Regions from separate parts of the Variovorax rhizosphaerae genome, predicted to be linked through region 2. Evidence: predicted binding sites of a transcription regulator. Region 2 holds the regulator's gene; each other region holds the start of a gene.
The links. The regulator sigma-54, encoded in region 2, starts transcription at its own class of promoters, with help from an activator protein. The targets are predictions, from matches to a motif close to TGGCANGNAANCTGCTTT.
Positions count from the first base shown of each region.

Region 1 (3,272 bases), on a different contig from region 2:
GCGTCGGCGACATGGGCTCCGCCGTGCGGCGCAGCTACACGGTGGTCGGCGATGCGGTGAATCTGGCGTCGCGGCTGGAGGGTCTCGGCAGCACCTACGGCGAAACCGTCGTCGCCAGCGAGGCCACCATGCAGGCGGCCCCCCTCTTCGCGTGGCAGGAACTGGACCGGGTGCGCGTCAAGGGTCGGCACCAGGCCGTCACCATCTATTCGCCCGCAGGCCGCGCGGCCGGGATGACCGAGGACGAGGAAAATCATCTCCGCCTATGGACCCGGATGCTGGGGGCGTACCAAACGCAACAGCCTGACGAAGCGCAGACAGCATTGGACTTGTTGCTGGCGCGGGATGCCAAAAAAGTCCTTTACCGGTTGTATGCCGAGCGTTTAGCCTCAATGAAGTTGCGGCCCTTTGACCCGGAATGGGACGGCGCAACCCGGTTCGATTCCAAATAGCGTTCAAGAGAAGAGGCGGCTGCAAGATGCAGGTGCGAGTGTTGGGGTGCTCAGGCGCCATTGCCAAGGACTGCCGGACGACCTCGTTCCTGATCGACAACGATCTCCTGGTCGACGCCGGCACCGGCGTGGGTGACCTCACCCTGGAAGAAATGGCGAGCATCGACGATGTGCTGCTGACCCATTCGCACCTCGATCACATCGCTGCCTTGCCCCTGATGCTCGACACCGTGGCCAGCCTGCGCACCAAGCCGCTGCGCGTGCATGCGCTGCGCGCCACGATCGAGGCATTGCGCGCGCACGTCTTCAACAACGTGATCTGGCCGGACTTCGCCAGCATCCCCAGCACCGACTCGCCTTTCGTCACTTTTCATCCGGTCACCATCGGGGAAACCTTGCAACTGGGCAGCAGCCAGCCCAAGCACATCGAGGTCTTGCCGGCCGTGCACACCGTGCCGGCCTGCGGCTACGCGGTCCGCTGCGCGAAGGGCACGCGGCACTGGGTCTTCAGCGGCGACACCGAACGCAACGAACCCTTCTGGAATCGCGTGAACCAGCTCGACGTGGGCATCCTGGTGATCGAGACGGCCTTCAGCAACCGGGAACAGGCATTGGCACGACGCAGCCTGCACCTTTCGCCCACCACGCTGGCCCATGAACTGGCGCAGATCGGGCCTGGCAAGAACTACCCCATCTACATCACCCACACCAAGCCGGCCGAAACCGAAGAGATCATGAGCCAGATCGATGCGCTGTCGGCGGGATGGAAGGCCAAGAAGGTGGATCCGCGGGATATTCGGTGGTTGAAGGCGGCTGCGGTGCTGACACTTTGAGCGCGCCGGTACTGACGTAACTGGGTCGATTGACAAAAAATGTCACGAGGTGTGGGGCTCAGCCGGCGTGTTACGTCAGATCCTGTAAGGGGAATGTCAACAGATCCGCTCCCGAAGTGCCTTGGGACAAGGTTGCCGCTGTCTGGCACAGATGCTGCAATCAGGAATCCGCTCCGGGGAGGCTCCCGGGCCTCTCTCAACCAAACTGGAGTAAGCGAATGAATCGAAGGTCTATCTCACGCAGTGTGCAAAAGGGCTTCACCCTGATCGAACTGATGATCGTCGTGGCGATCATCGGTATCCTGGCCGCAGTCGCGTTGCCGGCCTATCAAGACTACACAGTGCGCGCGAAAGTCGCAGAGATGATCGATGCCGCGTCGTCGTGTCGCACGTCAGTGACTGAGCTGGTGCAGTCCTCGCCAACCCCCAGTGTCGTCACAGCGCTCGCAGCGACGCCATGCACCTTCACGGCCACTAAATACGTGACCTCGGGTTCGGTTGGCACGGCCGGTCAAATCACCGTCGTGGGCAACAATACCAACCTCGGCGGCACCACGAGTGCAACAACGAATTCCATCAGCCTGACCCCGTACATGGACGCAGCGGGCACTACGGCGCTCGCCCCGACCACCGATGGCGGCAAGGCGATCGCATCGTGGAAGTGCGGCCCGGCTGCCACGAATCCGCTCGATAAGCGGTACTTGCCGGGATCGTGCAAGGGCTGATCCACCAGCGCTCTCAATGAGGCCGCCTCCGGGCGGCTTTTTCATTTGTTCAGCGGGGCCGGCCGCGAGTCCTCGCTGATTTTCCAGTTGCCTGTAAGCCAGCGGTTCAACTCTGCATTGCCGGTGATGGCATCGGGAATACCGAGTTTCTGGACGGCGTACTTTGCAACGGTTTTTGATCCTTCAGGATCGTCAACCAGGTCGTCGAACGATTTCCGCAGAACTGAGGTTCCAAGACCGACCAAACAAGATTCAAGCCCGACCCTTCATATCAGTTTTCGATGACGCTGGCGCGTCTTCCGCGACGCATGAAACGGATGTGTAATTCGAGCGCGGCGTCCGGCACAGAGGTCGGTTTGTACTTGGTGCCTCGAACCCGTATTTCAGTTGGACCCGCGGCCTCACGAGCACCCCGTACTGTCGCCTGGGGCTTGGCGCCCCTGAGCACGCATTTCAGACTCCGATAACGTGGGCCGCACGCCGATGTCGCCGCGACACGGAGGCAATCATGGAAGTCATCTATCCGCGCTGCGCAGGTCTGGATGTGCACAAGGAGACCGTGGTGGCGTGCGTACGCATTGCCGGCGACGGCCCTCCGTTGCAGGAAGTGCGCACCTTCCACGCCACGACCTCGGGGCTGCTGGCCCTGACCGATTGGCTCGACTCCTTCGGCGTCGAGCACGTGGGCATGGAGGCCACCGGCGTGTACTGGAAGCCGGTATGGCACGTGCTGGAAGGTCACTTCGAGCTCGTCCTGGCCAACGCCGCGCATGTCAAGAACGTCCCCGGGCGCAAGACCGACGTGAACGACGCGATGTGGCTGGCGGACTTGCTCGCGCATGGGCTGATCCGGGCCAGCTTCGTGCCACCCGTTGCCGTGCAGGAGCTTCGCTCGCTCACGCGTACCCGCAAGCAGTTCGTGCGCGAGCGTGCCTCGCACGTGCAGCGCATCGAGAAGGTGCTCGAGGATGCCAACCTCAAGCTCAGCGTCGTGATCAGCGACATCCTGGGCAAGGGCGGACGCGCAGTCCTGCAAGCCCTCATCGAGGGTCAGAGCGATGCCGAACGCCTGGCCTCCTGCATCACGACCCGCGTCAAGGCCAGCCGTAGCGAACTGATTGAAGCGCTGCGCGGGCGCGCCAGCGCGCACCATCGTTTCATGCTCAAGCTGCACCTGGGCCACATCGACGCATTGGACAAGGCCATCGCCGACATCGAAAAGGAGGTGGGCCTGGGGCTCGAGCCGTTTCGAGCCGCCGCCA
Region 1 is NZ_JBBKZT010000001.1:235,822-239,093, reverse strand. Features, by position in the region: gene WKW82_RS01030 (CHASE2 domain-containing protein) at 1-452, shown strand, start outside; gene WKW82_RS01025 (3',5'-cyclic-nucleotide phosphodiesterase) at 479-1,285, shown strand; gene WKW82_RS01020 (pilin) at 1,531-2,010, shown strand; gene WKW82_RS01015 (hypothetical protein) at 2,052-2,255, opposite strand; gene WKW82_RS01010 (IS110 family RNA-guided transposase) at 2,519-3,272, shown strand, end outside.
Region 1: the regulator sigma-54 is predicted to act here: its motif matches at 1,429-1,446, upstream of WKW82_RS01020 (pilin).

Region 2 (3,272 bases):
GGCCGGCGGGCGCTCCGTCGCGGCGGTCACTGGCAACGGCAGCCGCCTGGAAGCGCGCGGCCTGCAGAAGTCCTATGGCAGCCGCATGGTGGTGAAGGATGTGTCGCTCGGCGTGCAGAAGGGCGAAGTGGTCGGGCTGCTCGGCCCCAACGGCGCCGGCAAGACTACATCGTTCTACATGATCGTGGGACTGGTCCGGGCCGATGCCGGCGACATCACCATCGACGGCGAGCCGATCGCGCACATGCCGATCCACCGCCGCGCGCGCATGGGCCTGTCGTACCTGCCGCAGGAGGCCTCGATCTTCCGCAAGCTCACGGTCGAGCAGAACGTCCGCGCCGTGCTCGAACTGCAATTCGAAACCAATCCAGGCGGAAAGCGCGTGCCACTGGGCAAGGCCCGGATCGAGGAGCGCCTGAGCGAGCTGCTGACCGACTTGCGCGTCGAACATCTGCGTGATTCCCCGGCACTGTCACTGTCGGGCGGCGAGCGCAGGCGCGTGGAAATCGCGCGGGCGCTGGCGACGCAGCCGCGCTTCATCCTGCTGGACGAGCCCTTCGCGGGGATCGACCCGATCGCGGTGATCGAGATCCAGCGGATCATCAGCTTCCTGAAGGGGCGCGGCATCGGCGTGCTCATCACGGACCACAACGTGCGGGAGACGCTGGGCATCTGCGATCACGCTTTCATCATCAGCGACGGGCAAGTGCTGGCACAAGGCACGCCTTCGGAGATCGTCGACAACGCGGAGGTACGCAGGGTGTACCTCGGCGAGCATTTCAGAATGTAGGGGCCTCGGCATGAAGCAAGGCCTGTCGCTGCGCGTATCGCAGCACCTGGCACTGACGCCCCAATTGCAGCAGTCGATCCGGCTGCTGCAACTGTCGACGCTGGAACTGAGCCAGGAAGTCGAGCAGATGCTCGACGACAACCCGTTCCTCGAGCGCACCGCGGAGGAGGCCGTGCGGGAAGAGTTCGGTCTCGAGACCGCCGACGCGCCACCGCCGCGTGACGACGATTTCGCCACCCCGCCTGCCGCCAATGGGGCGGACGGCCCGGCGACCGCAGCGGCCACGGTATCGAACGACGCGGATTCAGCCACTGCTGATGCGGCCGCCGACGGCGTCTCCGACGGCGAGCCCGACTGGGGTGGCGACGGCACCGTCGACATGGTGCCCGACGACAGCGAATGGGGCGGCGACGCCCCCGCGCGTGCCAACAACCTCGGCGGTGACGAGCGCGCCGACGCCACCGAGCTGGCGCGCAGCCAGGAGTCGCTGCAGGCCTTCCTGCACCGACAGGCGCTGGGCCTGCGCCTGGACGAAACCGACCGCGCCGCGCTGAGCTTCCTGATCGAGTCGCTCAACGACGACGGCTACCTGGAGGACTCGCTGCCCGCGCTGGCCTCCGGCCTGGCCGGCAACGACAACGACGAATTCGACGAACTGGTGCATCGCTTCCAGATGGCGTTGGGCCTGCTGCAAAGCCTGGAGCCGGTCGGCGTGGGTGCGCGCGACCTGGGCGAATGCCTGGCGATCCAGCTGCGTGCCCTGGCCGATGAAGATGAATGCGAGGACGAGGCGCAAGTGCGCAAGGTCGCCATCGCCATCTGCAAGCTGCCGATGGAGCTGCTGGCCCGCCGCGACTTCAAGCGCCTGGCCACGCTGACCAAGAGCAACGAAGACCTGGTGCGCGGCGCGATGCAGCTCATCGCGCGGCTGGAGCCCAAGCCGGGCCGGCGTTTTGTCGACGTCGAGCGCAACGTGGTCGTGCCGGACGTGATCGTCACCCGCACCGGCCGTGGCGCCTCGCTCAAGTTCCGCGTGATGCTCAACCCGGACGTGATGCCGCGCCTGCGCGTGCACGACATCTATGCCGGCGCGCTGAAGGCGCACAAGGGCGAGGGCAGCCAGGCGCTGTCGCAGCGGCTGCAGGAGGCGCGCTGGTTCATCAAGAACATCCAGCAGCGCTTCGACACCATCCTGCGCGTGAGCAATGCCATCGTCGAGCGGCAGAAGAACTTCTTCGTGCACGGCGAACTGGCGATGCGTCCGCTGGTGCTGCGCGAGATCGCCGACGAACTCGGCCTGCATGAATCGACCATCAGCCGCGTGACGACCGCCAAGTACATGGCGACGCCCTACGGCACGGTGGAGCTCAAGTACTTCTTTGGCTCGGCCTTGGGCACGGAGACGGGCGGCAACGCATCGAGCACGGCGGTGCGGGCGCTGATCAAGCAGTTCGTGACCAGCGAGAACATCAAGAAGCCGCTGTCGGACAGCCAGATCTCGGACATGCTGAAGGAGCAGGGGATCGAGTGCGCGCGCCGAACGGTGGCGAAGTACCGCGAGGCGCTGCGGATTGCGCCTGCGAATTTGCGCAAGGCGCTGTAGGACTCGCTGGCGCTGGCGCCGGTACGGGTGCTGGCGTTGGCGTTGGCGTTGGCGCCCGACCGGCTTGGCGGATGCGGTTGCCTGCCTGAAGTCAGTCGAGGCGGTCGACCTAACGCAAATGGACGGTCGGCGGCGCCCCTTGGGCCGTCAATCCTGTGGCCCCTCAGGAGCGGGTGTCAGGAGTTCGCATGCACATTGCCATTGCATGGGAGTCAAGGGTGAACTCCCGCCTGTGCAGCCGCCAACACCGCCCGAAGTTCCGCCGCCTGCACCGGTTTCCGCAACGCATGCCACCCCCGCTGCCTTGCCATCCGCTGCGTCACCGGCTCGATGTCCGCCGACACCAGCGCGATCGTCAGGTCCGGCCGCTGGTTCTGCAGCAGGTCCGCAAGTGCGACGCCGTCCAGGTCGCCTGGCAGCCGGATGTCGCACAGTGCCACGTCGATCGAATCCAAGTCCGCCAGCGCCAGCGCTTCCGATGCATTGGCATACACGCGCGGTTCCGCGAGCCAGTGGCGCAGCAGCGCGGCGATGCTGTCGGCGACCACGGTGTTGTCCTCCACCACCAGCACGGCCAGGCCGGGGCGCAGCGGCTGCACGTGGACGGCGTTCGATTCGGCGCCGGTGCTTTCCGGCAGCACCAGGTCGGCTGGCGCCGCCTCCAGTTCGAAGCCGAACACCGAGCCACGCCCCGGCGCCGAGCGTAGCGTGACCTGGAAGCCCAGACGATCGGCCAGTCGGCGCACGATGGCCAGGCCCAGCCCGTGCCCGCGCTGCAGGTTGCGCTCCACGTTGCCGATCTGCTCGAAGTCGCCGAACACGCGCTGCTGCATGTCCGGCGCAATGCCGATGCCGTTGTCGCGCACCTCCACGCGCCAC
Region 2 is NZ_JBBKZT010000010.1:213,388-216,659, reverse strand. Features, by position in the region: gene lptB (LPS export ABC transporter ATP-binding protein) at 1-790, shown strand, start outside; gene rpoN (RNA polymerase factor sigma-54) at 801-2,393, shown strand; gene WKW82_RS22280 (ATP-binding response regulator) at 2,606-3,272, opposite strand, start outside.

Region 3 (3,272 bases), on a different contig from region 2:
AGCGGCAGGGGTTGACGCAGCAGCCAGGGGGGATAGAGGCCATCGGGTTGCAAGGCGGGCTTGGCGGCGGGGGGGCGGCCAAGCGCCGGCTGCCAAGCCTGCATGGCCTCGGGCCGATGGTCGGCCTGCGTCACCGGCACGAGCACCTGCTGCGCGCCGAGCCGTGCGCTGAGGCGTTCGACCAGTTCATGCAGCTTGTCGCCCTTGCGTGAGTCCTCGGGCAGGAAGCTGGTGCTGGTGCCGGCCCATGGCGCAGTCTCCAGCGTGCGCAGGCGCAGCCAGCTCGCAGGGGCGGCGAGCTGGGTGAGCGCGAGTTTCTCGCTCATCAGGCGACGCAGGTGCGCCATGTCCTGCGTGGGCTGTGCCGTGCGCACGGTGATGTGCTGGTGCGGTGGCAGGTCGACGCCGTTGAAGCGCTTGAGGTCGAGCGTCCATTCCAGTTCCAGCGCGACCGCGCCGCGCTGGCGGCCGCGCAGCCAGATCTGCAGGGCGGACAGCAGGCGGTTGGCCGACCACATGAGCTCGGGCGCGGTTTCGGCGAGCGCGGGCAGTTCCAGCTTCTGCTCGAACACGTCGGGCAGCGTGAGCCAGGTGTGCTGGTCGGGGCGCAGGCCCCAGGCGATGTCCAGGGCTTCGCGCAGGGTCATGCGATCCCGGGCCGAACCCTTCACTGCGCTTGCATCGAAACGCCGCGCCAGCCCGCCACGCGGCAACGCCGCGACATCGCCCCAGGTCTGGCAGCCAAGACGGGCCAGCACGTCGAGGTGCGGTTGCGCCGCGCTGAGGGTGTCGAGCGGCAAGGCGGCCGGCACATCGGCGGGCGGCTTCTGGCCGCGGGCGAACATGCGAAGGCGGGCCAGCGCGATGAGGCTGGTAGCGCCGTGAACCCGCTGCAAGCGCGCTTCTGACGGATTCGACGCGGCAATCTGGCGCATCAACGAAAGTCGGCCACCCCACAGGCGTTCGCAGGCAGAGACTTCGAGCAGCAAGCCTTCGTCCAGCCAGGTGACGCGCGGCGTGAATTGCAGCGCCCACCAGCCGAGCGCATCCCGAGGAAGACCTGGCTCAGGCGACCAGCGCAGGGCGATCCAGTGCACGGTGCACCCCCTTCCCCAAAACGCCCGGCACTTCGAGTCCTCGCTGCCTCCCGAGAGCGATGCTCACCACCGTCGCCCCCGCCTCCACCGCCACTCCGCCCAGTTGCTGCAGCCGCGCCTTGCGGCGCATCTGGCTGGCGGCCAACAGTGCCGTCATGCGCCCATTGCGCGCTGGCAGCGTGAGGGGCGCCGCGAGTGGCGGACCGCGGCGCTTGAGGAGCTGGACCTGCATCCGGCCTTCCGATTCCGGCACCACCTGCAGGCGCAGCCGCGCAGGCGAAGCGTTCTGAGCCACGGACTCCGGCCGGAACACGAACAGCAGCCCTTCATGCTGCGCAGCCGCCAGTTGCAGCCGCCGCAACTCACCCACCCGCGCCTGCGGCAGCCAGGCCAGCACAGCCGCGATGTCGGCGCAACGCAGCGCCTGCTCGCAGGCCCACAGGCGGGCGCCCGCGGCCTCCCCCTGGATCCACATCAAGGCCTCCACCGGCAAGCCCCCGGCCGCAAGCGCCGGCCCGAAGGGCTCCTGCGGCGCACCGATCAACACGACCGGCCCGCCGCGCGCCTGCACCGCCTGCGCCAGCGCGGGCAGCAGCAACTGCCAGACGTGGGCCTCGGGCGCGGACTGGAGCACCTCCGTCATCGCGCCGACGGGCCAGCCACCGCCGGGTAACTGCGCATCCAGGGCGGCGTGGCCGGTGGCGACAATCTGAGCGTCAGCGCCGCCGAGTTCGTCGCCGCGCCAGACGTTGTGACGCCCGGAAGTCAAGAAAGGGTCGAGGGAAAGGAGGCCCATGATGGAATCGATAGCTGTATTTTTATACAGTATTTCGAGCCGCCGGGTTTTTCTTTTTTGACAGTTCCGTCGAGCCCGGGAGGTCGACACAAGGGTATACCCTTACAAGTCTTACAATCACTACTGACCCACCGGTCAGTTTTGGCACAGATGTTGCAACCAGATGTGTCGCGTCCTACAGCGCTTTCTCAATATCTCCAACAACAGTTCCCCGATGAAATTCAAAGCAGCCTCCGCGCTCGCCGCCCTCGCCTTCGCCAGTTCCTTCGCCCACGCCGACTTCTTCGACTGGAGCGACACCTCCGTCGGCTACCGCTATGGCACCCAGTTCCGCGAGCCCTACAACAAGCAGGACATCGCCAAGAACATCGTCAACTTCACGCATGCCGACGGTTTCAAGTACGGCACCAACTACCTCAACATCGACGTGCTGAAGTCCGACAGCAAGGACAGCGATGCGACCGAGACCTACATCGTCTACCGCAACACGCTCGACCTCGCCAAGATCACCGGCAGCAGCTTCGCCTTCGGCCCGGTGCGCGGCCTGGGCATCACCAGCGGCTTCGACTGGAACCACAAGAACGACCCCGGCTACGCCTCGCGCAAGCAGATGGTCGTGCTCGGCCCGACGGTCATGATGGACGTGCCCGGCTTCCTCAACATCGGCGTGCTGGCCCTGTGGGAAAGCAACGAGCCGAACAGCATCGACCGCCGCTACTACTACAAGACGCACCCGGCCCTGAGCGTGACCTGGGCGATCCCGCTGGGCGACACCAACCTGTCCTTCGAGGGCTACCTGAACTGGATCGCGGCCAAGGGCCCGGACGAGTTCGGCAACCCGACGCGGCCGGAAACCAACTTCGACGGCATCCTCTGGTACGACGCGGGCGTGCCGCTGAACTGGGGCAAGAACAAGTTCCGCGTGGGCCTGGAATACCAGTACTGGCGCAACAAGTTCGGCAACCCGAGCAGCGTCCCGGGCTCGCTCGCCAAGACGCCGCAGATCCGCGCCGAATACCACTTCTAAGCGCCAACACGTATGCCGTCCGTGCTGTTCGGGAGCACCCGTGGAACCGGCTTTGCCGGGCCACTGGGTGCGCCCCCTCGAGGGGGAGGCGCCGCAGGCGCTTCGGGGGTGGGTCAATACAGACCCTATGAAAGCGGCGTGACCCGCTTCCTATAATTCGACGCGAAAAATCGGTTCAATTCCGCTGCGGCGGCACAGTGCGAAGGGCACTTCATGGAAGCGTGGTTCAGTTCGGAAATGCAGCCGATTTGCCAGTCCCCGATGTTCGTTTCCGACGATCCCGACGTGGTCAAGCAGCAGACCGCCGGCGCCTTCAAGGAACATGACCTGATCTGGGGCAAGGGCCGGGTCG
Region 3 is NZ_JBBKZT010000005.1:429,434-432,705, reverse strand. Features, by position in the region: gene WKW82_RS13485 (DNA polymerase Y subunit UmuC family protein) at 1-1,097, opposite strand, end outside; gene imuA (translesion DNA synthesis-associated protein ImuA) at 1,066-1,893, opposite strand; gene WKW82_RS13475 (outer envelope protein) at 2,108-2,920, shown strand; gene WKW82_RS13470 (AraC family transcriptional regulator) at 3,134-3,272, shown strand, end outside.
Region 3: the regulator sigma-54 is predicted to act here: its motif matches at 2,036-2,053, upstream of WKW82_RS13475 (outer envelope protein).